3 regions of the Streptomyces sp. NPDC090088 genome follow, and region 1 is predicted to be linked to each of the others. Evidence: riboswitches for the same ligand, from Rfam matches in the RefSeq annotation. Region 1 holds a riboswitch; each other region holds the start of a gene.
What was found. Region 1 has a riboswitch for cyclic di-AMP ahead of ACIPSJ_RS09710 (transglycosylase SLT domain-containing protein). Riboswitches for the same ligand answer to the same signal wherever they lie in the genome.

Region 2: another riboswitch for cyclic di-AMP. It lies ahead of ACIPSJ_RS16025 (M23 family metallopeptidase); the one in region 1 lies ahead of ACIPSJ_RS09710 (transglycosylase SLT domain-containing protein).
Region 3: another riboswitch for cyclic di-AMP. It lies ahead of ACIPSJ_RS43550 (C40 family peptidase); the one in region 1 lies ahead of ACIPSJ_RS09710 (transglycosylase SLT domain-containing protein).

The regions. Positions count from the first base shown of each region.
Region 1 is NZ_JBIVDZ010000002.1:232,772-242,445, forward strand. Features, by position in the region: gene fahA (fumarylacetoacetase) at 1-776, opposite strand, end outside; gene ACIPSJ_RS09695 (ATP-grasp domain-containing protein) at 1,052-2,296, shown strand; gene ACIPSJ_RS09700 (FAD-dependent oxidoreductase) at 2,323-3,519, shown strand; gene ACIPSJ_RS09705 (HAD family hydrolase) at 3,945-4,751, shown strand; gene ACIPSJ_RS09710 (transglycosylase SLT domain-containing protein) at 4,831-5,328, opposite strand; cyclic di-AMP (ydaO/yuaA leader) riboswitch at 5,334-5,529, opposite strand; gene ACIPSJ_RS09715 (polyprenyl synthetase family protein) at 6,607-7,614, shown strand; gene ACIPSJ_RS09720 (CHRD domain-containing protein) at 7,798-8,721, shown strand; gene ACIPSJ_RS09725 (DUF2092 domain-containing protein) at 9,112-9,674, shown strand, end outside.
Region 2 is NZ_JBIVDZ010000003.1:18,536-28,209, reverse strand. Features, by position in the region: gene ACIPSJ_RS16060 (caspase family protein) at 1-175, shown strand, start outside; gene ACIPSJ_RS16055 (O-methyltransferase) at 214-801, opposite strand; gene ribA (GTP cyclohydrolase II) at 869-1,510, opposite strand; gene ACIPSJ_RS16045 (MarR family transcriptional regulator) at 1,664-2,185, opposite strand; gene ACIPSJ_RS16040 (dihydrofolate reductase family protein) at 2,262-3,392, shown strand; tRNA gene ACIPSJ_RS16035 (tRNA-Met) at 3,482-3,555, shown strand; gene ACIPSJ_RS16030 (PP2C family protein-serine/threonine phosphatase) at 3,734-4,927, shown strand; cyclic di-AMP (ydaO/yuaA leader) riboswitch at 5,191-5,350, shown strand; gene ACIPSJ_RS16025 (M23 family metallopeptidase) at 5,358-6,398, shown strand; gene ACIPSJ_RS16020 (aldo/keto reductase) at 6,584-7,528, shown strand; gene ACIPSJ_RS16015 (PrsW family intramembrane metalloprotease) at 7,667-9,019, opposite strand; gene trmB (tRNA (guanosine(46)-N7)-methyltransferase TrmB) at 9,030-9,674, opposite strand, start outside.
Region 3 is NZ_JBIVDZ010000011.1:283,939-293,612, reverse strand. Features, by position in the region: gene ACIPSJ_RS43590 (LuxR C-terminal-related transcriptional regulator) at 1-1,069, shown strand, start outside; gene bioD (dethiobiotin synthase) at 1,214-1,930, opposite strand; gene ACIPSJ_RS43580 (adenosylmethionine--8-amino-7-oxononanoate transaminase) at 1,933-3,213, opposite strand; gene bioB (biotin synthase BioB) at 3,206-4,387, opposite strand; gene ACIPSJ_RS43570 (8-amino-7-oxononanoate synthase) at 4,535-5,662, shown strand; gene ACIPSJ_RS43565 (DUF397 domain-containing protein) at 5,772-5,999, opposite strand; gene ACIPSJ_RS43560 (helix-turn-helix transcriptional regulator) at 6,009-6,869, opposite strand; gene ACIPSJ_RS43555 (ATP-binding protein) at 7,082-7,540, shown strand; gene ACIPSJ_RS43550 (C40 family peptidase) at 7,574-8,047, opposite strand; cyclic di-AMP (ydaO/yuaA leader) riboswitch at 8,051-8,235, opposite strand; gene ACIPSJ_RS43545 (hypothetical protein) at 8,597-8,905, opposite strand; gene ACIPSJ_RS43540 (ATP-dependent Clp protease proteolytic subunit) at 8,913-9,548, opposite strand.

The DNA of each region.
Region 1 (9,674 bases):
TCCAGCGGGGTGATCCACGCCGCGACGGAGGTGGCGAACGACTTGCCGAGGAACGGGCCGAGCGGGACGTACTCCCACGCCTGAATGTCCCGTGCGGACCAGTCGTTCAGCAGGCACAGGCCGAACACGTGCTCCCGGAAGTCGCCCAGCGCCACCGGCTTTCCCCGCTGCGACGGCGTGCCGACCACGAAGCCGACCTCGGCCTCGATGTCCAGCCGCATCGACGGGCCGAACACGGGTGCGGGATCCGACGGTGCCTTGCGCTGGCCCGACGGCCGTACGACGTCCGTGCCCGACACCACGACCGTGCCCGCGCGGCCGTGGTAACCGATCGGCAGGTGCTTCCAGTTGGGGGTGAGCGGTTCCGGGGCGTCGGGGCGGAAGATGCGGCCGGCGTTGCGGGCGTGGTTCTCGGAGGCGTAGAAGTCCACGTAGTCGGCGACCTCGAAGGGGAGGTGCAGGGTCACCGACGACAGCGGGTGGAAGAGGGGTTCGAGCACCTCGCGGTGCGCGGGCACCGTCACCCAGGCGGTCAGGGCGCGCCGCACGTCCGACCAGGTGGTGCGGCCCGTGGCGAGCAGCGGGTTGAGGGTCGGGCGGGCGAGCAGGGAGGCGTAGGGGGAGCCGAGGGCGAGGGCCGCGGCACCGGCGTCGAGGACGTGGTCACCGAGGCGGACGCCGACCCTCCGTTCGGTGCTCTCGGGGGTCGAGAACACGCCATACGGAAGGTTGTGCGAGCCGAAGGGGTCACCCTCGGGGACCTCGAAGGGGGTCAAGGGGGGCATGGGGTGGCTGCCTCGCTCTCATCCGTGCCGCGCGGTGCCGACCATGTGGCGACGTCACTATGGCGTTGCGCGGCATTCCATGTGGTCGCGCCACACGTTACGGGTGAGTTGGCTGTATGGGCAGTGTCTAAAGAGTTCGCAATGTCCGGATAAGCCTTGTCGGAGGGGTCAATTCCGGCTTAGCGTCCTTTGGGGGACACGGACGGGGTGGGTCCGGTCCGTAGGGGGGACACGTGGGGGGACCCGTGGCCAGGAATGCCGTCAGCGTGCCGTTCGAGGCGGACCGTGACGTGCCCGGCCTGATCGTCAAGTTCGGCGACTATCCGCTGCATCACGGCGGGGTCGGCGCGATCCGCAGTCTGGGCCGCCTGGGCGTTCCCATGTACGCGATAACGGAGGACCCGTACACACCGGCGGCCTCCTCCCGTTATCTCAAACGGGCTTTCGTATGGCCGACAACAGGCGCCGAGGAACCGGATCGTCTCGTCGAGGGACTGCTGCGCATCGGCCGCCGCATCGGCCGCCCGACGGTACTGATCCCCACCGACGAGGAGGCCGCCGTCCTGATCGCCGAGCACCAGGACGCGCTCGGCGACCGTTTCCTCTTCCCGCGCGTGGATCCCGCACTGCCCCGCCGGCTCGCCAGCAAGCAGGGCCTGCACGAACTCTGCGTGGAACACGGCATCCCCAGTCCGACGGCCGCCTTCCCGCAGTCGTACGAGGAGATCGTCGACTTCGCGGAGAAGGCCCGCTTCCCGATCGTCGCCAAGAACCGTGAGGCGTTCGTCCGGCGGAAACAGCCCGCTGTCAACGGCACGACGCGGATTCCCACCCGCGAGGGACTGCTCACGCTCGCCCGTGACTGGGGCACCCATCCGGGTGTCATCCTCCAGGAGTACCTGCCCAGGGAGGAGGCCGAGGACTGGATCGTGCACGCCTACTTCGACGCCGACTCCACCCCGCGCGCGTTGTTCACCGGCGTCAAGGTCCGCTCCTGGCCGCCGCACGCGGGCATGACCGCGAACGCGTACGTCGTCGACAACCCGGAACTCGCCGACCTCGCCGCGCGTTTCATCAAGCAGATCGGCTTCACCGGCGTCATCGACCTCGACCTGCGCTTCGACCGGCGCGACGGGCAGTACAAACTGCTCGACTTCAACCCGCGCATGGGCGCCCAGTTCCGGCTCTTCGAGAGCGAGTCGGGAGTGGACGTGGTCCGCGCGATGCACCTGGACCTGACCGGACGCCGCGTTCCGGAGGGGGAACAGCGCGCCGGCCACCGGTACGTCGTGGAGAACATCGACCTGCCCGCCCTCCTCGCCTACCGCCGCAGCGGCTATACGACGCCGCACGCGCCCAAGAAACCGAGCGGGACCGAGCTGGCCTGGCTCGCGGGTGACGACCCGCTGCCGTTCGTCACGATGCTCGCCCGCTTCGTCCGCCCGGGCGCGAAGCACCTCTATCAGCTGTGGCGCACCAACCGCCGTGGCTCCAGCACCTCCACGAAGTAGGCACCACGTTCCTGGGGAGGGACTTCGTGATCCAGCCGGTAGCAGTCATAGGCGCCGGGCCCTTCGGCCTGTCCACCGCCGCCCATCTGCGAGCGCGCGGCATCCCCGTCCGGGTCTTCGGCGACCCCATGGTCAGCTGGCGCGACCACATGCCCGAGGGCATGCTCCTGAAGTCGACGCCCGCCGCCTCCGACCTCGACTGCCCGCAGCGCGGCCACACCCTCGCCGACTACTGCGACGCGGCCGGCATCCGCAGACTGGTGACCGACGAGGACATCATCCCGGTGGGGACCTTCATCGGCTACGGCGAGTGGTTCCAGCAGAAGCTGGTGCCCGAGCTGGAGCGGGTGCGGGTGGTCTCCGTGGACCGGCACCGGGCGGACGGCTTCGAACTGAAGCTGGACTCGGGAGAGTCGTTCACGGCCCGCGCGGTCGTCGTCGCCACCGGACTGTCGGGGCTCGCCCGGGTCCCGGCGGAACTCGCGAGAGCGGCGGCGGACGGAGAGACGGGACCGGTCTCGCACAGCTCCCGGCACCACGACCTGACCCGCTTCTCCGGCAAGGAGCTGATCGTCGTCGGCGCCGGGCAGTCCGCGCTGGAGACGGCCGCCCTGGCGGCCGAGGCGGGCGCCCAGGTCCGCGTGGTCTCCCGCGGGCACGGCAGGGTCGCCTTCGGCGCCCCGCCCTGGGACCAGCCGAAGCTGCGCCCGGAGTCCCCGTTCGGCCGGGCCTGGTCCCTGTGGGCGCTCAGCTACTACCCGCACCCCTACCGCTACCTCCCGGCGCAGGTCCGCCACTACCTGGTCCGCCGGGTCCTCGGCCCGCTCGGAGCCTGGTGGCTGCGCGACCGCTTCGAGGGCAAGGTCCAGGTCCGCGAGGTCGCCGCGGTCACCGGCGCCGACATCTCCGACGGCGCGCCGGTCCTCACCGTCCGCACCCACGACGGCCGCACCGACCGCCTCGCCGCCGACCACGTCATCGCCGCCACCGGCTACCGCGTGGACGTCGCCGCGATGGACTTCCTCGGCGCCGAACTGCGTACCCGCCTCGCGACCAGCCGCGGCGCCCCGAAACTCGGCGCCGGATACGTCTCCTCAGTGCCCGGGCTGTACTTCACCGGCCTGCCCGCGGCGGCGTCGTACGGCCCGGTGATGCGATTCGTGTGCGGCACGGAGTTCGCCTCGCCGCGCCTGGCCAAGCACCTGGCGGCATCCCACGCCTGACCCGCGGCATCCCACGCCTGACCTGCGGCGGCCCACGCCTGACCCGAGGCAGCGCCAACGGACATGTCCCGGCGTCCAGTTCGGCGCTGCCGTCGTCCCCGTCGAACCGGAGTCCGAGCCAGCGGACCCTCGGCGTACCGCGCGCCACAGACCGGGTCCCCGGGAGACTCGCCTAGCGTCTCGAAGCCACCGAGGAGTCCTCGGGGAGCCCTCGAAGAGCCGGCGCGCCTGGTTCCGGCGGCCTCGCCCAGGTCCGCCGACCGCCTCTCACCGCACCCGCCCCCGTCCGACCGGCGCGGTCACCTCACCCCACCGCAAACGTAACGGGTCCCACTGACAACGCCCCCATCACGGAGGCGGCGGGCGCCACTTGAGGCCGAAACGCACAGTGAGTCTCAGGGCCGTGCTGTCCGTATTCTCTGATCATGGTCGCACCCCTCCCGTACTCACTGATCGCCACCGACCTGGACGGCTCGCTGCTGCGCGCCGACGACACCCTCTCGGACCGGTCGCTCGCCGCGCTCGCGCGGGCCGGCCGGGCCGGCGCCCGGCATCTCGTGGTGACCGGCCGCCCCGCGCCGAGAGTGCGCCCGCTCCTCGACGACCTCGGCAGCACGGGACTCGCGGTGTGCGGCCAGGGCGCGCAGGTGTACGACGCCGGCGCGCACCGTCTGCTGTGGTCGGTCACCCTGGACCGGGAACTGGCGGAGACCGCCCTCGGCAAGATCGAGGCCGAGGTCGGCCAGGTGTACGCGGCGGTCGACCAGGACGGCGTGGACGGGCTCACGCTCATCGAACCGGGCTATCTGATGCCCCACCCCACGCTGCCCGCCCTGCGCGTGGGCCGGCGCGACGACCTGTGGTGCGCGCCCATCAGCAAAGTGCTGCTGCGCCACCACACCCTGTCCGACGACGAGCTGGCGGCGACCGCCCGCGCGGTGGTCGGGTCGCTCGCCACGGTCACCATGTCGGGGCCGGGAACCGTCGAACTCCAGCCGTGCGGGGTGACCAAGGCGACCGGGCTGGCGCTGGCCGCCGACCACCTGGGCCTGCGCCCCGAACAGGCCATCGCCTTCGGGGACATGCCCAACGACATCCCCATGTTCGACTGGGCGGCCTACGGGGTGGCGATGGCCAACGCCCACCCCGAACTCAAGGCGGTGGCCGACCGGATCACCTTGTCGAACGAGGACGACGGAATCGCCGTCGTCCTCGAAGGACTGTTCCCGTAGGGCTGTTGCCCGTAAGGCCACAAGGCCACACAGCGGTTGGACGCCATTGAGCGGCTCGGGCCGTCTCAAACCTCGGTGATCAGTAGGCGCCGTGGACGTTGTCGATCGAGCCGTACCGCGCGGCGGCGTAGTTGCAGGCGGCAGTGATGTTCGCGACCGGGTCGTAGATGTCGAACGACGTGCCGTCCACGTGGTAGGTCTTGAACGTCGGGTCGATCACCTGGAGCAGGCCCTTGGACGGGATGCCCTTGGCCGCGTTGGAGTCCCAGAGGTTGATCGCCTGCGGGTTGCCGGAGGACTCGCGTATCACGTTGCGGTAGATGCCGTTGTAGGTGCCCGGGATGTGCTTCTCCGCCATGATCGCGAGCGACTCCCGGATCCAGCCGTCGAGGTTGTTCGGGTACCCGGCAAGGGTCGTCGAGGGCGTCGTGGCGGTGGGGGCGGAGGCGACGGCCGCCGAGGCGGTGGTCGCCCCGAGGAGCGGGAGGGCGAGTACGGCGGCGCCGGTACCGGCGACGGCGAGTGCGCGGACGATGCGGTTACGGCGGGGACGGCGGTTCTGAGCGGCAGCAGACATGGCGAAGTTCCTCTCCGTCGCCTGCGAGGTGAGCTGTCGGGTTCGGGCCCGGGGAGTGCCCGGCCGCACCGCCCGAAGGCGAGGCGACTTCACCCCTAGCCGTTCCGGTACGACGTCCGTCGATGACGTCGGTCGCCCGGTCCGGCGGCTTACCTGGTTCCCCCGCTCCTGCCGTGCGAATGGACTCGTCAATGGGTCACGACGGGCGGCGGCAGGATTCGGCGTCCGCCCGGCGAGCGGGAACGTATGCGAGAGCACATGTCCGGAACAAGTGTCAGATTCACATAAAGAACCGATTGACCTTGATCTATGACGTATGAGGTACTTGATCCTTTGCGGTTGCCAACCCTCAACTCGCCCACGGGGAAAGGGAAGGAAGGGTCGCCTTACGGGATATGTGGCATCTGACCCCGCGTGACCTACTTCACGAAACCGCAATTAAGTCAAATCGGACATGAGGGATTTCCTGGAATCCCCTCCTCTCTGGGGCGAGTGAGAAGTGGACCTATTGCCATTCGCGCGAAATGCCCCTTTGAGGGGCAAGGAGGTGGCCCGCGTCACGGGTGATTTCGCATGTAGTCTGACTTTTTGTATTGCGGATAATTTGGACTTTAGGGGTGAATGGTCCCGCCGCTCGCGGCCGGTGCCGGGAAGGGTCGCTCTCGACGGGTGCGTGATCCTGGTCACGTCATGCCGGGTGGTGGGCCGACCGCCTGCGGTGCGTGCGTGTCCGTCGTGAGGCGGAACCCCCGCCGCGGGGCCGGTCGTTGTCATGGTGAATTGTCCGCGGTGGTGGGAGGTGCCGAAGATGGCGCCGGTGTCGTCCGTGCGGAGGTCCTCGTGGGTGGTCCCGTGAACGAGGGAGGGTGCCCGGGCGGGCATGATGTGCGCCCGTCGGCTTCGGCCGGCGGCGGAAGGGGTACCCCCGGGCAGGTGATGTCGGCCGGAGAAGGTGCGGCGGTTCCCCGGCGGGGCTCTGCCGCCGGACCCGCCCGACCCGGACCCGGACCCGCCCGACCCGGACCCGGCGGTGCCGCTCAGGGACACGGCCTATGCCGCGGTTCGGGACAACCGCCAGCACTTCCTGTTAAGTCAGTGGATGTCAGGTCGTATCAGCTGATCAAAAACATACCGGTCGTGATCCGATAGCGCCCGGGGTGTAACGGTGGGCGCCCTCGGTGATCGAAACCTGACCGGATACGCTGACTTGAGTGATGGCAGCGACCTATCGACAAACCGTGTAATCGCCAGTGGACACCAGCAGACAGGAGACCCCTCGTGACCGTCGGGCCGTTCGGGCTGAGCGTGCGGGACCAGGCTCTGGAAGCCGATGTCCAGGCCGGATTGACGGCTGTCGAGGAGGGCTTGCTAGAGGCCACCAAAAGTGAGGTCCCCTTCATCACGGAGGCCGCACAGCACCTCGTGCGCGCCGGCGGAAAGCGGTTCCGCCCGCTGCTGGTGATGCTCGCCGCGCAGTTCGGCGACCCGTACGCGCCGGGTGTCGTGCCGTCGGCCGTGGTCGTCGAGCTGACCCACCTGGCCACCCTGTACCACGACGACGTCATGGACGAGGCCTCCGTACGGCGCGGCGTCGACAGCGCCAACACCCGCTGGGGCAACTCGCTCGCCGTTCTCACCGGCGACTTCCTCTTCGCGCGCGCCTCCCAGATCCTCGCCGATCTCGGTCCCGAGGCGGTGCGGGTCCAGGCCCTCGCGTTCGAACGGCTGGTGACCGGCCAGATCCTGGAGACGGCAGGCCCGACGGACGGCCGCGATCCGGTCGACCACTACCTCGACGTGCTCAGCGGCAAGACCGGCTCGCTGGTCGCGGTCTCCTGCCGCTTCGGCGCGATGCTGTCCGGTGCCGACGAGACGGTCGTGGACGTCCTCACCCAGTACGGCGAACGCCTCGGCGTCGCCTTCCAGCTCGCCGACGACGTCCTGGACATCGCCTCCGACTCCCACGAGTCCGGCAAGACCCCGGGGACCGACCTCCGCGAGGGCGTCCCCACGCTGCCGGTGCTGCGGCTGCGGGAGCGGGCGGCACGCCTGGCGCTCGCCGAGGACGTCGCGCTGTGCGAGCTGCTGGACTCCGACCTCACGGACGACGTGCGGCACGCGGAGGCCCTGGCGGCACTGCGGGTGCATCCGGCGCTGGAGCAGGCGCGCCGGGACACGGTCCGGTACGCGGAGGAGGCGCGGGCCGCACTGGCCCCGCTGCCGGAGTGCGACGCCAAGGCGGCCCTCCTGGAGCTGTGCGACGCGGTGGTGCACCGGGCCGGCTGAGCTGACTCCGGCCCGGCTGCCCCTGGTCCGCTGCTCGCCTGACCCGTCCGCCCCGGACTCGGCCGATATGTCTGTGACGCACGTCACATAGCTGGACTGAGTCCAATACCAGATCGGTTCCGTATCCCTCCCCAGAAGCTGACGCAGGGGGCGTCGGCTGACACAGGGGGAGAAAACGGAATCATGGTCATCAACGCAACGCGTCGCAGGGCTCTCGTCGCCGCCGCCGTCGCCGTGACCGCTCTCGGCGGTGTCGCCGTCCCGGCAGCCGCCGCCACCAGCCACCACACCACCGACTCCGTCGTCCTCGCCGCCAGTCTGCGCGGGGCCAACGAGGTGCCCGTCGCCGGTGGGCCCGCCGTCGGCGACAAGGACGGTGCCGCCCTGGAGTTCATCCAGGTCAAGGGGGACAAGGTGACCGTCGCCGTGACCTGGCGCGGCACCGGCAGGCCGACCGACCTGCACATCCACCAGGGCGCCAGGGGCACCAACGGCGGCGTGAAGATCGACTTCGGAAAGCTGCTGAAGAAGGCCAGGGGCCACAGCGTCACGGGAACCGTCAAGGTCACCGACAAGGCCCTGCTCAAGCGGCTCACCACCGACCCCGGTGCCTTCTACGCCAACCTGCACACCGCCCGGTTCCCCGGCGGGGCCGTCCGCGGCCAGCTGCACGCCGTCAGCACCGTCTCCGACCTCAGGAGCGGCGGCTTCCAGGCCTCCGTCGTCACCGGCAAGCAGATCTACGAGTGCAAGCCGACCGCCGACGGCGGCTACGCCTTCGCCCAGCGCGACGTCAGCGCCAAGCTCGGCGGCGGCATCCGGCACTCCTTCGTCGCGCCCGACTCCGGCACCCCGCAGTGGATCGCGCCCGACGGCAGCGCGGTCACCGGAGCCGTCCTGACCAAGACACCCAACGGCGACGGCAACATCCCCGAACTCGACCTCAAGGCCACCCGGTCCGGCAAGAAGCACGGACTGCTCGCGCACACCGGCGAGATCCTGCGCCTGAACACCGTCGGCGGCGTCGCCCCGACCGGCACCTGCACCCCGGGCGCCGTCGTCGGCGTCCCCTACCAGGCGGACTACGTCTTCGTGCAGCACCATTGAGCGCGCGGCTGAGCGCGGGCTGATCAGGCCGAGTACACCACAGAGCACACCACCGGGAACACGGCTGAACGCACGGCTGGAAGCACGGCTGTACGCACCGTGAGCACCATGCCGAACCCACCCCGAGCACACGACTGAGCACACCGCGCAAGCGCAACCGGAGGCGCCTTCGCCGCACGACCCCTACGGGTCGGCGCAGGCGCCTCCACCCTTGTGTCATACCGCAGGACTACGCGGAGTTGGCTCCCGGGTCTGACGCTTCCGAGCCCCCGATTTGGTGAGATGGAAACCACGGAAATCACCACCACTCACCGATTCGGGTGAGAATGGCGGCTCAGGGTGGGAGCACGTGCGAGGACAGCCGCCGCCGACGACGGAGGTAAGGCACACATGGCACCGTACGAATCCGACGACAGCACGGGGGCCGCGCAGGGCGACGACGAGCTGCGCGCCGAGCGGCGGCGCAAGGCCGCGCGGTACGTCGTTCCGGTCGCGGTGATGGGCGTGGCCGCGGCCACGATCGGCCTGGTCCCGGCACTCGCCGACTCCGGTGACCCGAATCTGCCGAAGATCACCGCGCAGGAACTCATCAACAAGATCGCCAAGTCGGACGTGCAGCAGTTGTCCGGCACGGTGAAGATCAGCACCGACCTGGGGCTGCCCGACCTCGGCGGTCTGGAGAGCAGCCTGCTGTCCGGGGCGACACAGGGCAGCGGCGACGGCTCGTCCGCCGACCCGTCCACCAAGCTCACCGAGCTGGCCTCCGGCACGCACACCCTGCGCGTCGCCGCCGACGGCCCCGACAAGCAGAAGGTGTCGCTCCTGGAGAGCGGCGCCGAGTACAGCCTCATCCACAACGGCACGGACGTGTGGGGCTACGACAGCAAGTCCAACGAGGTCTACCACACCACCGCCGCCGACTCCGGCAAGGCCGAGCAGCACGAAACCCCGGC
Region 2 (9,674 bases), on a different contig from region 1:
TGCCCGCCTCGACGAGGTGGCCGGCGCGCTCGTCCAGGCGGTCGTCCGTCGCTCCCGGGCCTGGGAGGTGCAGGGCACCGCCGCCATCCTGCGGGAGGACGGCATGGACGAGTACGCGGACCAACTGGACGACGCGAACCGGCGCAACCGGGTGACGCGCTGGTTCCGTATGTGACTCTCCCGCTCCGGTCGCCGGAGGCCGTGGCCGGGCGCTCAGCGCAGCCGGATCGCGGTCAGTACGCCGTCGCCGATCTGGTGCAGGTCCACGGCGAACTCCTGCTCGTCGGTGAGGAGTTCGCGGAAGGCGGCCACCTGCTCCCGGTGGCTGACGGCGTTGTCGACGGCCACGATGCCGTACGGCTTCAGGATGCGGCGCAGCTGCGGCCAGTAGTCGACGTAGGCCGGTCGCTCGGCGTCGAGGACGACCAGGTCGACGGAGGTGTCGGGGGTGCCGGCGAGGACCTCGGCGCCGTCGCCGTGGACGACGTCGACGTGCTCCCGGACGCCGGCGCGCTCCAGGTTGGCCAGCGCCGCGGTGACCCGGGCCCCGTCGATCTCCACGGTGGTCAGCCGGCCGCCGGTGTCGCGGACCGCGTCGGCGCACCAGATCGCCGAGTAGCCGTTGGAGGTGCCGATCTCCAGGACGGACGTGGCGCGCCGGGCGCGGATCAGGGTCGCGATCAGCCGGGCGGCGTCCGGGGTCATGTTGCGCAGGCGCCGCAGCCGGTCGGCCAGCGGGCCGTCGTGGGACCGTCCCTCGCGGTGGAGGTCGTCGAGAACGCGTGCCAGCTGGTCGTCCACCAAGGCTCCTTCACCGGGGGTGCGTGTGCCTTCGTTGCTAGCACATCCGGCCGGGCCGTGGCGGGGCTCAGCCCGCGTTGAGCTCCGTCAACTCGCCCAGCGGGAGCGTGTGCTGGGTGTGCAGGACCTTCGCGCGCAGGTAGCGGACGTTGTGGGCGGTGCTGAAGACGCCGGTCGGGACGCGGTCGCGGACGGTGATCCCGAGGCCGCGCAACTGCTCGGCCTTGTCCGGGTTGTTGGAGAGCAGGTCGAGCTCGTCGATGCCGAGGGCCGACAGCATCTGGGCGGCGGCGGTGTAGTCGCGGGCGTCCTCGGGCAGGCCGAGGGCGGCGTTCGCCTCGTAGGTGTCCAGGCCCTGGTCCTGGAGGGCGTAGGCGTCGAGCTTGTTGTAGAGGCCGATGCCGCGGCCCTCCTGGCGCAGGTAGAGCAGGACGCCACCGCGCTCGGCGATGCGCTCGACGGCCTCGCGCAGCTGGGGTCCGCAGTCGCAGCGGGCGGAGCCGAAGACGTCGCCGGTCAGGCACTCGGAGTGCAGGCGGACCAGCGGGAGGGTGCCGGGGGCGGGGTCGCCGAGGACGATGGCGACATGCTCCTGGCCGTCGGCCAGGCCGTGGAAGGTGACGAGCTCGGCGTCGACGCCGTAGCCGTCGTTGAAGCGCAGCGGGACCCGGACGCGGGCGCGCTGGGTGGCGGCGGGGTGGTCGGTCATCGGGTTCTCCAGTGTCCGGGTGCAGGACGGCTGTCCCGGTACGGGACGTCGCGGATTCCTGCTTCAGATTTGAAGCAGATCCACGGCTGGAACCCTACCCCATGCTTTAAATTTGAAGCAACAGATTTCCGTACGGTTTCGCGAATTCCGGGTTCACGAACCGGAACAGGGTGACGACCGCCGCCGCCAGGGCACCTCGTCCGACGTCGGCCGCGGGGTCTCGGCCCCCTCCAGCGCCCGTACGATCACCGCGCTGATCTCCTCCAGCTGGTCCACCTGCTCCTCGGAGAGATGGTCGAAGACCGCCGCCCGCACCGTCTCCACATGCCCCGGCGCCGTGCGCTCCAGGACCGCCATGCCCGCGTCGGTCAGCAGGGCGAAGCTGCTCCGCTTGTCCCACTGGCAGTCCTCGCGCCGGATCAGCCCGTCCTTCTCCAGCCGCGTCACGGCGTACGTCAGCCGGCTCCGGGTGATCTTCGACTTCTCGGCGAGGTCGGTCATGCGCAGTTTGCGCTCCGGTGCCTCGGAGAGGTTGGCCAGGATCGAGTAGTACAGATGCGGCATGCCGGCGTCCTGCTGGAGCTGCCGGTCGATCGCGTCCTCCAGGAGGTGCGTCGCCGCGATGTACGCGCGCCAGGCGCGCTGCTCCTTCGAGGTGAGCCAGCGAGTCGTCATACACCCAGTGTAGGTTTGTTTCAAACTTTAACCAAGCGTCCAGTTCACAGCCCGCCGCCGAGAGTGAGCGCGTCCGATGCCGTACCCCCACGTCCTGCTGTCCGCCGCCGTCTCCCTCGACGGCTACCTCGACGACACCGGCCCCGACCGACTGCTGCTCTCCTCCCCGGCCGACTTCGACCGCGTCGACGAGGTACGGGCCTCCGTCGACGCCATCCTGATCGGCGCCGGCACCATCCGCGCGGACAACCCGCGGCTCCTGGTCAACTCCCCGGAGCGGCGCGCGGCCCGGACCGCCGCCGGCCGGTCCGAGTACCCCCTCAAGGTCACGGTCACCGCGACCGGCGACCTCGACCCGGACGCGCGGTTCTGGCACACCGGCGGCGAGAAGATCGTGTACACGACGGACGAGGGCGCGCGGCGGGCCCGCGCCCTCGGGATCGCCGCCGACGTGGTCCCCCTCGGCGCCGACCTCGACTGGCCCTCGCTCCTGGAGCACCTGCACGACGTACGGGGCGTACGGCGCCTCATGGTCGAGGGCGGCGGCACCGTCCACACCCAGCTCCTCCAGCAGGGCCTGGCCGACGAACTCCAGCTGGTCCTCGCCCCGCTCTTCGTCGGCGACCCGAAGGCGCCCCGGCTGTTCGGCCCGGGCGGGTACCAGGGCGGGCGGCTGCGGCTGGTCGAGACCCGCCGGATCGAGGACGTCGTCCTCATGCGCTACGAGCCCACCGCCCCCGGCGCGGGCGCGGCGGTGTCCGCCGCGGACCGGGCGTGGCTGCGGCTCGCCTGCGAGCTGGCGGCCGAGTGCCCGCCGTCCCGGACCGCGTTCAGCGTCGGCGCGGTGGTCGTCGCGGCCGACGGCACGGAACTGGCCCGTGGCCACTCCCGGGAGGCCGGCGACCCGGTGGTGCACGCCGAGGAGGCGGCCCTGGCCAAGATCCCCCCGGCCGACCCCCGCCTCCCCGCGGCCACCGTCTACACCAGCCTCGAACCCTGCACCCACCGCGCCTCCCGCCCGCACCCCTGCGCCGAGCTGATCCTCCGGGCCGGGGTACGGCGGGTGCTGACCGCGTGGCGCGAGCCGGACACGTTCGTGACCGCGGCCGACGGGACGGGGATGCTGCGGGAGGCGGGGGTGCGGGTGCTGGTGCTCCCGGAGTACGAGAGCGCGGCGAAGGCGCCCAACGGGCATCTGCTGGGCTGAGCGGAGGTGTGAACCGGGGGCCCGCGGACCCCACCGGTATTAACCCGTGTGACTCACGTGCTTCTGATGGCGTATGCTGGTTTCACCGACGCGGGGTGGAGCAGCTCGGTAGCTCGCTGGGCTCATAACCCAGAGGTCGCAGGTTCAAATCCTGTCCCCGCTACTGATGACTCAGGGCCGGAATCCAAGATCTTGGATTCCGGCCCTGAGTCGTACCCGGGGCGTACTGCTGCCGTACCGCCGCCATATCCGTCCGTACTCATCCGCCCGGCCCACACCGCTCGCCCCGACCCGCGCACGCCCGCGAACCTGGACGGACACACATTGGACACAGGGGACATATGGGGAGTCGTACCGTGGGCCCTGGAGAGGTGCCGGAGGGCGGGTCGGCAGTCGCCCGCAGCCTGGCCCGCTTCCTGCCCGCCCTGCTGATCGCCGCCGGTGTCTGCTACGACCTTCTCACCCCGGCGGTCTTCACCGCCGCCCCGTTCTTCACGGCCGCCCCGCTGATCGCCGCCCCCCTCTCCTCCCTGCGCACCACCGTCCTCACGGGCGTCGCCGCGCTCCTCGCCACCTACGCCGTGCACGCGCGCTTCGGTTTCCGCCCCGACGCCGACGCCCTGACCGAGATCCTGACCGTGGCCACCGTCGCCGTCCTCGCCGTCGGCATCAACCGGATCGTCCGCATCGGCGACCAGCGTCTCGCCTCCGCCCACGAGATCGCCGAGGCCGCCCAGCGGGCCGTGCTGCCCGAGCCCGCCGAGCGGATCGGCGGCTTCGAGATCGCGGCCCGTTACGAGGCCGCCCAGGAGGGCGCCTTCATCGGCGGCGACCTGTACGCCGTCCAGGACACCCCGTACGGCGTCCGGCTGGTGGTCGGGGACGTCCGAGGCAAGGGCATGGGCGCGGTCGCCGCCGTCGCCGTGGTCATCGGCGCCTTCCGGGAGGCCGCCGAGCAGGAGGCCACGCTGGAGGCCGTTGCCGGGCGGCTGGAGCGGGCGCTGGTGCGCGAGGGTGTGCGGCGCGGCGGGGTCGAGGCCGACGAGGGGTTCGCCACCGCCGTACTCGCCGAACTCCCGCACGGCGGCGGAGACGGCGACGGCAGCGGCAGCGGCAGCGGCAGCGGCGATGGCAATGGCAATGGCAATGGCAATGGCAATGGCAATGGTGACGGCACGGTCCGGATCGTCAACCGCGGGCATCCGCCGCCCCTGCTGCTGTACGGCGACGGGCGGGTGTCCGCGGTGCGGGCGCCGGAGGCCGCGCTGCCGCTGGGGATGGGCGCGTTGGGGGCGTGGCCCGACCGGGCCGCCGAGCACGCGTTCCCCGGCGGAGCGACCCTGTTGCTGTACACCGACGGCCTCTCCGAGGCGCGGGACGCGCACGGCCGGTTCTACGACCCCGAACGGCGGCTGGCCGGCCGTACCTTCGCCGCCCCCGGCGCCCTGCTGGCCCGGCTCGCGGCCGAGGTGCGCCGGCACACCGGCGGCGGCATGACGGACGACATGGCGCTGCTCGCCGTACGACGGCCCTGAGCTCGGCGGCAAGGGTGGCGCACGTGACGGAGGGTGGCCGGACGACCGCCCTCCGCATAACGTCTGAGTCACCATCAAAACGTGTGTGACTCCTGTGTTGAGCAGGAGGCCTGGTCAACTCGACCGTTTTTGACCTGTCGTGGCTGGTAAGTCCATGCTTTGAAAGCTTAATGATCAAGGAGAACAGCTTGGAATCTGACAGCTGGGTCTATTAACGTTCGATAACGCAGCGCGGTCGTCCCAGCCGTCACCCGCGACGGCTCCGCGCGCACGCGCCGAATCCCGCAAGGGAACCGGGGAACCACCACCTTGGGGTGAATCGCACGGCTGCCGCCGGTAGGAATCGGTCGGTATACGCGCGTAGGAGACCTTCCCGCTCCGAACCCGTCAGCTAACCCGGTAGGCGACGGAAGGAAAGGAGTGCGCCCGCGTGGCGTCCAACCGGCCTGCTCCGACAGCCCCGTTCGTGCCCAGCCAGCGTCAACCCGACACCTTCGGCTACGGCAGCTACCGCACCGACGAGGGCCCCTGGGAGGAGTGGAACCCCACCGAGGATTCCCTCGCCCAGGCACGCGGCCGGCACCGCGTCGCCAAGCAGAAGGGCGGCGGACTCGCCCGCAGCTCCACGGTGCTCGGCGTCGGTGTCATCGCCGCCGTCGGCGCGGGCGGCATGGCCAGCGCCAACACCGGCAAGCCGCCGGTCTCCATCTCGCTGCCCGACCTGCCGTCGTCCGTCGACTCCCTGCTCGGCGAGGGCGGCGGCCACCAGGCCACCCAGACCGCGCTCAGCAGCGTCACCACCACGACGACCGCCACCGACGCGGACTCCTCCTCGTCCGACGCCGGCGAGGCGCTGCGCAGCCGGATCATCGCCCAGGCCGAGCAGCAGCAGAACCAGCTCGACACCAAGGCCAGCGCCAAGGCCGTGGCCGCCGCCGACAAGGCGGTCTACGCCGCGGAGGCCAAGGCGGTGAAGGCGGCGGCCGCCAAGGCCGCCGACGCCAAGGAGCAGGCCGAGGCCGACGCCAAGGCGAAGGCCGAGAAGGAGCGCCTCGCCGCGCTGGCCAAGCAGTACACGCTGCCGGTCGTCTCGTACACGATCACCGGCACCTTCGGCCAGGCCGGCTCCATGTGGTCCTCCGGCTACCACACCGGGCTCGACTTCGCCGCGCCCACCGGCACGCTCATCAAGGCCGTCCACGGCGGCACGGTCACCGAGGCGGGCTGGGCCGGTTCCTACGGCTACCGCACGATCCTGACCCTGGACGACGGCACCGAGCTGTGGTTCTGCCACCAGTCGTCGATCAGCGTCTCCGTCGGCCAGAAGGTCGCCACCGGCGATGTCATCGGCCGCGTGGGCGCCACCGGCAACGTCACCGGCCCGCACCTCCACCTGGAGGTCCACCCCGGCGGCCAGGCCACCGGCATCGACCCCATGACCTGGCTGCGCGGCAAGGGCCTCAACCCGTAACGGGTCACCCCCGACCCGCGACGAGCCACGATCCGACCCCCGGGATCCCCGGCGGCCCCGACGACAACCCCCCGGCGTCCGGGCCGCCGGTCCGGTGTTTCCGGCGGGACGCCCGTGCGCCTGTTTACGAAACCTTCGTACTGCGCCGGGATGGCCTGCCGGGGCGGCCCGCGTTGATACAGAGCATGACTGCTCTTCGCAAACTCGGCTCCTCCGACCTCGAGGTCTTCCCGCTCTCCCTCGGTGGCAACGTCTTCGGCTGGACCGCCGACGAGGCCGCCTCCTTCGCCGTCCTGGACGCCTACGCGGCCGCCGGCGGCAACTTCGTGGACACCGCCGACTCCTACACGGCCTGGATCGAGGGCAACCAGGGCGGCGAGTCCGAGACGATCATCGGCAAGTGGGTCACGGCGCGCGGCAACCGCGACGACATCGTCATCGCGACGAAGGTCAGCCAGCACCCCGAGTACCCCGGCCTGTCCGCCGCCAACATCAAGGCCGCCGCCGACGCCTCCCTGCGCCGTCTCGGCACCGACCACATCGACCTCTACTACACGCACTTCGACAAGCCGGAGATCCCGGTCGAGGAGATCATCGGCGCGCTCGACGAGCTGGTGCGGGCGGGCAAGGTCCGGCACATCGCCGCGTCCAACATCACGCCGGAGCGCCTCCAGGAGTCCCTGGACCTCTCCGACCGCGAGGGCCTCGCCCGGTACGTCGCCCTCCAGCCCCACTACAACCTGGTCTCCCGCGACACCTACGAGGGCCCCCTCCAGGACCTGGCCTCGCGCACCGGCCTCGCCGCGGTCCCGTACTTCTCCCTGGCCGCCGGCTTCCTCACCGGCAAGTACCGTCCCGGCACGACGGTCGACAGCGCCCGCGCGGGCCGCGCCGCCCAGTACCTGGAGTCCGAGCGCGGCCGGCGGGTCCTCGCCGCCCTGGACGAGATCGCCGAGACCCACTCGGCCCCCGTCCCCACCGTCGCCCTCGCCTGGCTGGCGGCCCAGCCCACCGTCGCGGCCCCCATCGCCTCGGCCCGCACCCTGGACCAGCTCCCCGCCCTGCTGGGCGTGGCGGACCTGCACCTCACGGACGAGGAGGTCACCAGGCTGACGGCGGCCTCGGCCTGACGGCGGCCTCACGGGCACCGTGACCTGACGGGCGCCTCGGCCCGCCCGCTCATGCTCCGCCGGTGATTCTCTTCCGCCGCAGCGGCGCCCAGCCGCGACGGCGGATTCCGGCGGTGCCCACCGGCCGTACCGGCCGTACTACGTCCGGTACGGGTTGTACGAGGGGTACGGGACCGCCGTCCCGTACCACCCCGGCCCCCCGTAGGCCGGCGCCGGAAGGCCGGCGTACCCCGGCCATCCGCTCGGTGCGGCCGTCCGGGCCGCGTAGTCCAGGGCCGGGCGGACCAGCTCCCGCCGGTTCCACAGCTCGGCCAGCAGCTCCCGCTCGCGGACCACGAAGTCGGCCCCGGCCCGCCCCCGTTGCCCCCGGCGCCGCAGCAGCGCCAGGGTCGTCGCGTACGCCTCGTACTCGGCGACCGCCCGCCCCGTCGGCTTGCCGAAGTGGTACGCGGCGTACTCCCGGGCCATCTGCCGCGCCCGCATCGACCCCAGGACGAACGGCTCGGCCGCGCCCAGCCACCCCGCGTACACATACGCCGGCAGCTCCTCGCGCACGGTCCGCAGCTCCCGCTGCCGGGTCCAGACGGCCAGCCAGGTCAGCAGCCCGAACATCGGCACCATGAACATGCCGTACACGGCGAAGAACCCGAACTGCCCGAACGTCGAGGACCCGTTCCAGAACGCGTGCATGCTCATCGCGCACAGCAGCCCGGCGACCGGCACCAGCGCGCGCCGCGTCCGCTGCCGGTCCGTGGAGAGCGCGGCGAGGCCGAAGCCGATGCCGGTGAAGACGGTGAACAGGGGGTGCGCGAAGGGTGACATGACGATGCGCACGAAGAAGGTCGCGGCGGTGACGGAGGCGATCCCGGTGCCACCGGTCAGCTGGTCGGTCCCGAAGGCCGTACCGAGGTAGAGGATGTTCTCGGTGAACGCGAACCCGGTGGCGGTGACCCCGGCGATCACCACCCCGTCGACGATCCCGGTGAAGTCCCGTCTGCGGAAGAGGAAGACCAGCAGCACGGCGGCGGCCTTGGCCGACTCCTCGACGATCGGCGCTATCACCGTCGCGCCGAGCGTGTCCGCGCTGCTCGGATCCGCGGTGGCCGTCGCTATCCAGCGGGTGGCGAAGCTGTTGGCGACGATGGCTATGAGCGCGGCCGCGCAGGCCCCCCAGGCGAAGGCGAACAGCACGTTCCGCCAGGGCCCCGGCTGGACCCGGTCGAGCCACCGGAACGCGGCTATGAGCAGCGGCACGGGCAGTACGGCGAGCCCCAGCCCGACGAGGAAACCCTCCGTGCCCGTCTGCTCCCGCACCAGCGCGAGGATCACCAGCCCGGAGAGCGCGAGCAGCGTGCTCAGCGCCCCGTACCGCACCCAGCGCCGCTGCCACCAGCGGGGATGCCGCAGGCCGTCCCCGGCGGGGTCCGGCGGATACGGCGGACGTGGCGGATACGTCGGATACGACGGGTACGGCGGCGGGTAGCTGGCCACGGCATCGACCCTAACGAGGTGACTCCAGTCGGTGCTGCTCGCTCTGCCGCACCCGATGCTGTACGCGACGGAAGAGCAGATCGTTCACCACATGTCCCTTGTCCAGTCCCTGACCCTCGAAACGGGTCAGCGGCCGGTGCCCGGGACGTGGCGCGAAACCGCCCTCGGCCTGTGTGTTCTCGAACTCCGGGTGCGCGGTGAGCACGTCGAGCATCTGCTCGGCGTACGGCTCCCAGTCCGTCGCGCAATGCACGACCGCCCCGGGCCTGAGCCGGGTCGCGGCCAGGTCGAGGAACTCGGGCTGGATCAGCCGCCGCTTGTGGTGCCGCTTCTTGGGCCAGGGATCGGGGAAGTACACGCGCAGCCCGTCGAGCGAGTCGGGGGTGAGCATCTCCCGCAGCAGGATGATCGCGTCGCCGTTGCCGACCCGGACGTTCGACAGCCCCTGCTGGTCGGCGAGGTTGAGCAGGTTGCCCTGCCCGGGCGTGTGCACGTCCACGGCGAGGATGTCGGTGCCCGGGTCCTCGGCGGCCATCTGCGCGGTCGCCTCGCCCATCCCGAACCCGATCTCCAGCACCACCGGGTTGGCGTTCCCGAACAGCTCGGCGAGGTCGATGACCCGCTGCCCGTCGATGTCCAGCCCCCACTTGGGCCA
Region 3 (9,674 bases), on a different contig from region 1:
GATCCACTCCGGCATGGCCGCCCTGATGCTCGGCGACCACACCCGCGCCGCGACCGCCACCCTCCGCGCCGCCGCCTCGGCCCGCGCCCGGGGCCTGCCGGCGACGGCGGCCCAGGCCATGGAGTTCCGCGCCTACGCCGACTTCTGGACCGGCCGCACCCGGGCCGCCGAGGCCGCCGTCCACGAGGCCCTGAGCCAGGCCCACGCCACCGGGCAGGACAACGGGGCCTGCCACCTCCAGGCCGCGCTCGCCATGTTCGCCGCCGTCACCGGCGACGAGGGGGCCTGCCGGGAGCGCGCGGCGGCCGTCCGCTCCTACGCCCTCGCGCACGGGCTCGGCCTGCCCGCCGCCCTCGCCCAGTGGGCGCTCGCCTTCCTCGACCTGACCAACGGCCGCTTCCCGGCCGCCGCCGCCCGGCTGCGCGCCCTCGCCGGGTTCGGACCCGGACACGGCCACCGGGCCATCCGGCACCTGGCCACCCCGCACTACGTGGAGGCCGCCGTCCGCACCGGCGACACCCGGGTGGCCCGCGCCGCCCACGCCGACTACCACCGCTGGGCCACCGCCGTCCGCAGCACCGACGACCTCGCCCTCAGCGCCCGCTGCCGGGCCCTGCTCGCCCCCGGTGCCGAGGCGGTCCCGCACTACCGCGCCGCGCTCGACCTGCACGCCCGGGGCACCCGCGACTTCGAACGCGCCCGCACCGAGCTGCTGTTCGCCGGCGCCCTGCGCCGGCTCCGGCACCGCACCGAGGCCCGCGACCGGCTGCACAGTGCCCTGGAGGCCTTCGAGTCCTTCGGCGCCCCGCACTGCGCCGCCCAGGCCCGCGCCGAACTCCGCGCGCTCGGCACGCCGTCCACCCCGCACTCCGGCGCCGACCCGGCGGCCGTCCTCACCGCCCAGCAGCACATGGTCGCCCGGATGGCCGCCGACGGCGCCACCAACCGCGAGATCGCCGACCGGCTGAACCTCAGCCCGCGCACTATCGACCACCATCTGCGGGGTGTCTTCAGCCGGTTGGGGATCCGGTCGCGGATCGAACTGGTACGGCTGCTCGGTGAGTCGTGATGCGGGCCGGTCGCCGGTCGGGTGCGGCTGTGTGGGGGTTGACCGCGCAGTTCCCCGCGCCCCTTCGGGGGCGCCAGCTGAGCGCCCCTTCAGGGGCGCGGGGAACTGCGCGACCAGCCACGACGGTGCCGCACCTGACGACGGCTAGGCCGCCACTCGCATCCGGAACGCCTCCGCGTCCCAGGTGCCGTCCAGCCGTGCCGACAGCCAACTCGGCGCCACCGCACGGAAGTCGGCGGGAGCCGACGCCCCGGCCCCGGCGGGCAGGGCGCCGAGCAGCGGCGCCCCCGCCACCTCCGGGAGGTCGGCCACATTGCAACGCGACGCCAGGTCCGGGGAGTCCGGCCAGCTGCCGATCACCACACCCAGCAACTCCAGCTCCCGGAACCGCAGCTCACGGGCCGTCAGCTCGGTCGTGTTGAGCGTGCCGAGCCCGGCCGACGCCACCAGCAGCACCGGAGCGTTCAGCAGCCGCGCCACGTCCGCCAGGGTGCCGCCCGTCGCGTCGAAGCGGACGAGCAGCCCGCCGGCGCCCTCCACCAGCACCAGATCGTGGTCTGTGGCCAGTTTGGCGGCCGCCTCCGCCACGTCCTGCGGACGCACGGGGGACATGCCCGCCCGACGGGCCGCCGTGCCCGGCGCCAACGGCTCGGGGAAACGGGCGACTTCGGCCGCCGTCACGGCACCCGCGAGCCGCGCGACCTCGTCGGCGTCCCCGCGCTCGTCCGGTCGTACACCGGTCTGCGCGGCCTTGAGGACCGCGACCGAGCGGCCCGCCGCGACCGCCGCGGCGGCGACCGCGGCCGTGGTGACCGTCTTGCCGACCTCCGTGCCCGTCCCCGTGATCACCAGGATCGGCATGCTCATCCCTCCCGCGCGGCGGCGCACACCGCGCGCGCGATCCGTGCCACGTCCGCGTCACCCGTGACGTACGGCGGCATCGTGTAGACCAGGTCGCGGAAGGGCCGCAGCCACACGCCCTCGCGCACCGCCGCGTCCGTCGCGGCCGACATGTCGACCTCGTGGTCGAGCTGGACGACCCCGATGGCGCCGAGGACCCGGACGTCCCGGACGCCGGGCAGGTCCCGCGCGGGCGCGAGTCCGTCGCGCAGGCCGGACTCGATCCGCTTGACCTCGCCGAGCCAGTCCTGGCCGAGCAGCAGCCCGAGCGAGGCGCAGGCCACGGAGGCGGCGAGGGGGTTGCCCATGAACGTCGGTCCGTGGGCCAGCACCGGCACCTCGCCCCGCGAGATGCCCGCGGCCACCCGGGACGTGCACAGCGTCGCCGCCATCGTCAGATAACCGCCGGTCAGCGCCTTGCCCACGCACATCACATCCGGGGTGACGGCCGCGTGGTCCGCCGCGAACAGCGCACCCGTGCGCCCGAAGCCGGTCGCGATCTCGTCGAACACCAGCAGCACGTCGTGCGCGTCGCAGGCCTCGCGCAGCACCCGCAGATAGGCGGGGGAGTGGAACCGCATCCCGCCCGCGCCCTGCACCACCGGCTCCACGATCACCGCGGCCAGTTCGTGCGCGTGCCGCTCGATCGCGGAGCGCAGGTGGTCCGCGTACGACTCCTCGTACTCCGCCGGCGGCGCGTCCGCGAAGACCTGGCGCGGCAGTACCCCGGACCACAGGTCGTGCATCCCGCCCTCGGGGTCGCACACCGACATCGGCTGCCAGGTGTCGCCGTGGTAGCCGCCGCGCCAGGTCAGCAGGCGCTGCTTCGCGGGCCGGCCGAGGGAGCGCCAGTACTGCAGGCACATCTTCACCGCGACCTCGACCGACACCGAACCGGAGTCGGCGAGGAAGACATGCTCCAGACCGTCCGGAGACATGTCGACAAGGAGCTTCGCGAGCCGGACGGCGGGCTCGTGGGTGAGCCCGCCGAACATCACATGACTCATCCGGCCGAGCTGCTCGCGCGCGGCCTCGTTGAGCACCGGGTGGTTGTAGCCGTGGATCGCCGACCACCAGGACGACATGCCGTCGACCAGGTCGCCCGAGCCGTCCGCCAACCTCAACCGGACCCCGCTCGCCGACTCCACGACGAGCGGTTCGGCCCGGCCGGGCATCGGACCGTACGGGTGCCAGACGTGCCGGCGGTCCAGGTCCAGCAGCTCGGGGACGCTCAGGTCAGGCATTGGGCGCGAGATCCGTTCCGGCACCCCGGCGGCGGACGGCGACCAGGTCGGTGCGCGGCTCGTTGACCGCAGCCGTACCGCAGACGTCCTCGTGGGAGCCGCAGCCCCCCGATCCGCATCCGGCGTCGGCCTGCCCGGCGTGCGATCCGCAGCCGGCGCCCTGGACCTCGGCCCGGTGCTGCGGCAGCGTCACCTCGTCCGCGCCCTCCACCACGAAACCGGCGTCCGCGATCATCTCCAGGTCGGCCTGCCCGGCCTGGCCCTCGGTGGTCAGGTAGTCGCCGAGGAAGATCGAGTTGGCCAGGTGCAGCGCGAGCGGCTGCATGGTGCGCAGATGGACCTCGCGGCCGCCCGCGATGCGGACCTCCACGTCGGGGCAGACGAACCGCACCATCGCGAGGATCCGCAGACAGCGCTGCGGGGTGAGGTTCCACTCCTTGGCCAGCGGGGTGCCCTCGACCGGGATCAGGAAGTTGACCGGCACCGAGTCCGGGTCCAGCTCGCGCAGCGAGAAGACCACGTCGACCAGGTCCTCGTCGCTCTCGCCCATACCGGCGATCAGACCGGAACAGGCGGACAGACCGGCCGCGTGCGCCTTGTTGACCGTGTCCACCCGATCGGCGTACGTGTGGGTGGTCGTGATGTCCCCGTACGTCCCCTCGGACGTGTTGAGGTTGTGGTTGTAGGCGTCGGCGCCCGCCTCGCGCAGCCGCTCCGCCTGGCCGTCGGAGAGCAGGCCGAGACAGGCACAGACCTCGACGCCCTCGTTCTGCTCCTTGATGGCCTTGATGGTGCCGGCGACCCGGTCCACGTCCCGGTCGGTCGGACCGCGCCCGGACGCCACCAGGCAGACCCGCTTGGCGCCCCCGGCGAGGCCCGCGGCGGCCGCCTTGGAGGCCTCGTCGGGTTTCAGCCAGGAGTACTTCAGGATCCCGGTCGTGGAGCCGAGGCGCTGCGAGCAGTAGGAGCAGTCCTCCGGGCACAGACCGGACTTGAGGTTGACCAGGTAGTTGAGTTTCACGCGCCGGCCGAACCACTGCCGGCGCACCTTGCCGGCCGCGGCCACCACATCGAGCACGTCGTCGTCGGAGGTCGCCAGAACGGCGAGCGCTTCCTCGCGGGTCGGCAGCTCGCGCCGAAGCCCCTTGTCCACCAGCGTGTTCAGCAGGTCCATGAGAGCCGATCCTGTACTACGAGGCTGCTCCGGGCCAAGGAGAGTTTGCACAACCCTGTCAGTTCGACGTGTGGGTATTGCCACACAGTGCGTGACCGGTCGTCCCGCTAGGGTCTGTCCACTGCCTACAAAATCACCGGAGGGGTCATGGCGTTCGGCTGGATCGACGGACAGGCGGAACAGCGCCGCCGCGCCGGACTCGTACGGACCCTGCGCCCCCGCCCCGCCGACTCGCCGCTGCTGGACCTGGCGAGCAACGACTACCTGGGCCTCGCCCACCACCCGGAGATCGCCGCGGGCGCCGCCGAGGCGGCCCGGACCTGGGGCGGCGGCTCCACCGGCTCCCGGCTGGTGACCGGCACCACCGAGCTCCACACCGAGCTGGAGCGCGAGCTGGCCGAATTCAGCGGGTTCGAGGCGGCCCTGGTCTTCTCCTCCGGCTACGCCGCCAACCTGGCTGCCGTCACCACGCTCGGCCCGCACGGCTCCCTGATCGTCTCCGACGCGCTCAACCACGCCTCCCTGATCGACGGCTGCCGGCTGGCCCGGGGCACCACCCAGGTCGTCGGACACGCCGACCCGGACGCCGTGCGCAAGGCGCTCGGCACCCACGAGGGACCCGCGGTGGTCGTCTCCGACACGGTGTTCTCGGTGGACGGCGACGCGGCGCCGCTGGCCGGGCTGGCCGCGGCGTGCCGGGAGCGCGGCGCCGGGCTGCTCGTCGACGACGCGCACGGGCTCGGGGTCCTCGGGGACGGCGGGCGGGGAGCCGCGTACGCGGCCGGGCTCTCCGGCGCCGACGACGTGGTCGTCACGGCGACCCTCTCCAAGTCGCTGGGCAGCCAGGGCGGGGTCGTGTTCGGACCGGCCCGGGTGATCGACCACCTGGTCAACGCGGCCCGCACCTTCATCTTCGACACCGGCCTGGCCCCCGCCGCGGCGGGGGCGGCCCTCGCGGCCCTGCGGCTGCTGCGACGCGAGCCCGGGCGGGCGGCCCGGGCCCGCGAGGTGGCCGCCGACCTGCACGCACGGCTGACCGCCGCGGGCCTGGAAGCGGTACGGCCGGACGCCGCGGTGGTCTCCGTGCGGGCACCGTCCCCGGAGGGGGCCGTGCGTTGGGCGGCCGACTGCCGTACGGCAGGCCTGGCCGTGGGCTGCTTCCGTCCGCCTTCCGTGCCGGACGGCATCTCACGGCTGCGGCTGACCGCCCGCGCGGACCTCTCCGGGGCCGAGATCGAACGCGCTGTACGTGTGATCGGCGAAACACGACCATGAGTCGGCGTGACACGGCCGGGCTGCGCTCGGATGCGGATACGGAGTCGATTACGGATTCGGTTGCATACTGATCAGTTTTGTTCGCAACCTGATCAGCGGGGAGCGCTGATCAGTCGCTGACCGCGGCCACGAAACTCGCCCAGCTCTCGGGGGAGAAGAGCAGCGCGGGTCCGGCCGGGTTCTTGGAGTCGCGTACGGCGAGCAGTCCGGCCGGTGGGCCGGAGTGCGGCCGTGCCGTCTCCACGCAGTTGTTCGCACCGGTGCTGTAGCTGCTGCGCAGCCACCGCAATCCGTGCAGATCAGCACTTGAAGGTACGTTCCGAGGCAGTGCAGTCATGGTGCCTCCTTACGCGCCGTCCTGTATCCCGGCGATGTAATCCAACGAGTCCTCGGGCGAAAGGGCGTGGATCTGAAGGGTGTTGAAGGCCTCCGCGTAGGCCTGGAGGTCTTCTTTCCGCTCCAGGTAGAGGCTACTCGTCAACTGGTCGAGAACAACCACATCCAGATCAGAAGTGCTCGGAAATGAGAAGATTACGAAAGGCCCGGTGATGCCGATATGCGCCCCCGCCGCGAACGGCAGTACCTGGAGCCGTACCTGGGGCAGCCGGGCCGCCTCCATCAGCCGCGCCAGCTGCCGTGTCATCACCCCCGGACCGCCGACCTCCCGGCGCAGCACCGCCTCGTCGAGTACCGCGCTGAGCTCCAGCGGCGGGTCGTTGCGCAGCACGTCCTGCCTGGCCAGACGTACCTCCACCAGGGCGTCCAGGGCCTCGTCGTCGAGCCCGTCGGCGGCCACCCGGGTCACGGCACGCGCGTACTCGGGGGTCTGCAGCAGCCCCGGGACGACCAGGGTCTCCAGCGTGCGCATCGCCCCGGCCTGCGATTCCAGGCTGATGAAATCCCGGTAGGCGGGCGGCAGCACCCCCCGATAGGCGTGCCACCAGTGGTGCCGCCCGGCCGTGTCCTCGGACCCCGCCAACACCAGCAGCAACTCCCGCAGTTGCCCTTCGACCACTCCGTAGGCGTCGAGGAGTAACCGCACATCGGCCGGTTTCACACCGCTGGCGCCGGTCTCGATCCGGCTCACCTTCGACTGATGCCAGCCCACCAGACGGGCGGCCTCACCGCTCGTGAGACCCGCACCGGTGCGCAGCATGCGCAGTTCGGCGCCCAGTTTCCGGCGGCGTACCGCGGGACCGTTCTGCATGGGCTACTCCTTACTCCTTCCGAGCCGCCCAAATACGGTCTGAGGTCGCAGAGTTCACCGCTTCGAGCGACAGATATATGCATATCTTGGTGGATCGCTCCCCGTGACCGGCCCGGTAATGGCAGTCTGACGAAGAAGCACCAGTCCGGGACCGTACTCGAACCTTCCGCACCGTGTCGGACTCCGGTCCCGAGGAAAGGGACGACCTCGCCATGGCAGACCATCTGGAAGCATCCGTCACTCTGCCGAGCGATCCCGCCTCGGTCTCCACGGCCCGCTCCTACGTGCTGGACGTCCTCGCGGAGTGGGGACTGCCACCGGAGACGGAGACCGCGGACACCATCCGCCTCATCGTCTCCGAACTCGCCACCAACGCCGTACAGCACACCTTCGGACAGTCACCCACCTTCACGGTGGACATGATCCTCGACCGTGACGAACACCTGCGCATCGGCGTCACGGACAGTCATCCGCGATTCCCCAAGAGACTTCCCGCCGCGGTCCAGCAGGACAACGGCCGCGGCATGGTCATCATCCGCTGGCTGACCGCCGAATGCGGCGGCAAACTCCGCGTACGCCCCACCCGCGAAGGCGGCAAGACCGTCTCCATCGAACTCCCCTGGACCGTCCCGGCCGGCACCGTCACCGCCGCCGGCCAGCAGGAACCGTAGCCCCGGGTTCCCGCCGGCCGACCGGTGGGCGCGTCAGCTGACGCGGCCGTACCAGACGCTCTTCGTCCAGATCTTCTGGAGCTTGACCACGTCCCCGGTCTTCGGGGCGTGCCAGATCTTTCCCTTCCCGGCGTAGATGCCGACGTGGTAGACGCTGGAACCCGAGTGGAAGAAGACCAGGTCCCCGGCCTTGCGGTTGCCGGCCGAGATGTGACGGGTCTTGTTGTACTGCTGGGCCGCCGTACGGGGCAGCTTCTTGCCCGCCTTCTTGAACGAGTACAGCGTCAGCCCGGAGCAGTCGAACCGGTTCGGACCGGTGGCGCCCCACCTGTAGGGCTTGCCCTTCTTGGACGCGGCGACCTGAAGCGCCTTGGTCCCCATCGTGGCGGCCGAGGCGTCGGAGGCGACCCCCGGGATCACGATCGAGCCGCCGACGGCGGCGATCGTCAGCGCCGAGGCCGTACCGGCCCGGACCATGAGCGACGGAACGCGATTGAGCGCGGTCATGCGCAACCCTTCGTCAGCCGCCTGTGAAGGATGACCTGTCGGATTCGGGCTGGCGAAGTTGCCCGGCCGTGTCGCCACGGCTTCACCCCAAGGGCTGCTCGGCCCGGTCATGGTGTGACCGTCCCGGCGACCCGTCGTGCTTGGGTCCTCCACTCCTGCCGATGCACTTCTGTCGACGGGTCAATCCGGGCGGCGGCAGGACTCGGCGTCCGCCCGGACCGCCCCGCCGCTGTGGCGGGGGCTTGTCGTCAGACAGGGATCTTCACTCACACGTGTCCGAAAATCCCAATGGAATCGGGGATTTGTGGGGTTACTCACCACCCACCCGTTCGGGTGGACAGTACTGTGTTCGATTCATCGTCAACTGCCCTGCGTAGCCCCGGACCTGCGGAGAAGCGCTCGGCGGGCATCCTCGAACGGGCGTACCGAGCGGGCCTGTCGGTCAGGTAAAACCACGCCATGCTCCGCCGAACGGGGGTAACCCCGTTGGGCCGTTTCAACTCCGGCGCGGACAGGGCGTCGACGCGCCCCGCCCGGCCTCTGCGGCGGTCACCGTACGCAGTCCGGCGGGAGTACGACGCGAGCGGTCCGGCGCTCGCCGTCGAGCACCCGCAACGCGCGTGCCAGCGTGTCCCCGTGCAGCTCCGTCTCGCCCCGCCCGTGCATCAGGGCCAGCGCGTCACGCAGCTCGGACGCGGCGCGCACCAGCGCCTGCGCGGCGCGCAGCCCGCGGTACGTGTCCTCGTTCTGCGCCGGGTTGATCCGGCCCAGCAGGTCGACCACGTCCAGGTAACGGTCGATCAACTCGCCCTCGGCGCGGGTCAGCGCGGGCAGCGGCGGCAGTTCCGGTGGCAGCATCGCCGGATCACCCCGCGTCCGGCAGGCCGGGCGAGGTCCGGTGGGTGGGTACGACCCGGTCCACCAGCCCGTACGCCAGCGCCTCCCGCGCGTCCAGCACCAGGTCCCGCTCCAGGTCCTGGTGGATCTGCTCGGGGGTGCGCCCGGTGTGCCGGACCAGCATCGTTTCGAGCATCGCGCGGACCCGCTCCAACTCCGCCGCCCGGATGACCAGATCACTCGGCTGGCCCCGTACCGGTTCGGGCAGCGAGGGCTGCTGGAGCACGACACGGGCGCCCGGCAGCGCGGACCGCTTGCCCGGCGTGCCGGCCGCGAGCAGCACGGCGGCGGACGCCCCGGCCTGCCCCAGGCAGATCGTCTCCACGTCACAGGTGACGTACTGGACCGTGTCGTAGATCGCGGCCATCGCGCTGAACGACCCGCCCGGAGAGTTGATGTACAGCGAGATGTCCCGCTCCGGAGCCGCGTGTTCCAGATACATCAGCTGCGCCATCACGTCGTTGGCGGAGGTCTCGTCCACCGGCGTGCCCAGGAAGACGATCCGCTCCTCCAGCAGCTTCGAGTACGGATCCAGGGTGCGCTGCCCGGAGCTGGTGCGTTCGGTGAACTCGGGCAGGACATAGCGGGCGGACGGTCGGGTCATGGCATACCCCTCCTCGCGGCCGAGGTGTGGTCTCGGCGGCCGGACTCTCTGTAAAAAATGTACAGGACGTACGTAGTGCTGGAGAGGGATTCCGCTGTCGCCGAACAAGAGGTGTTGTCCGAGGTG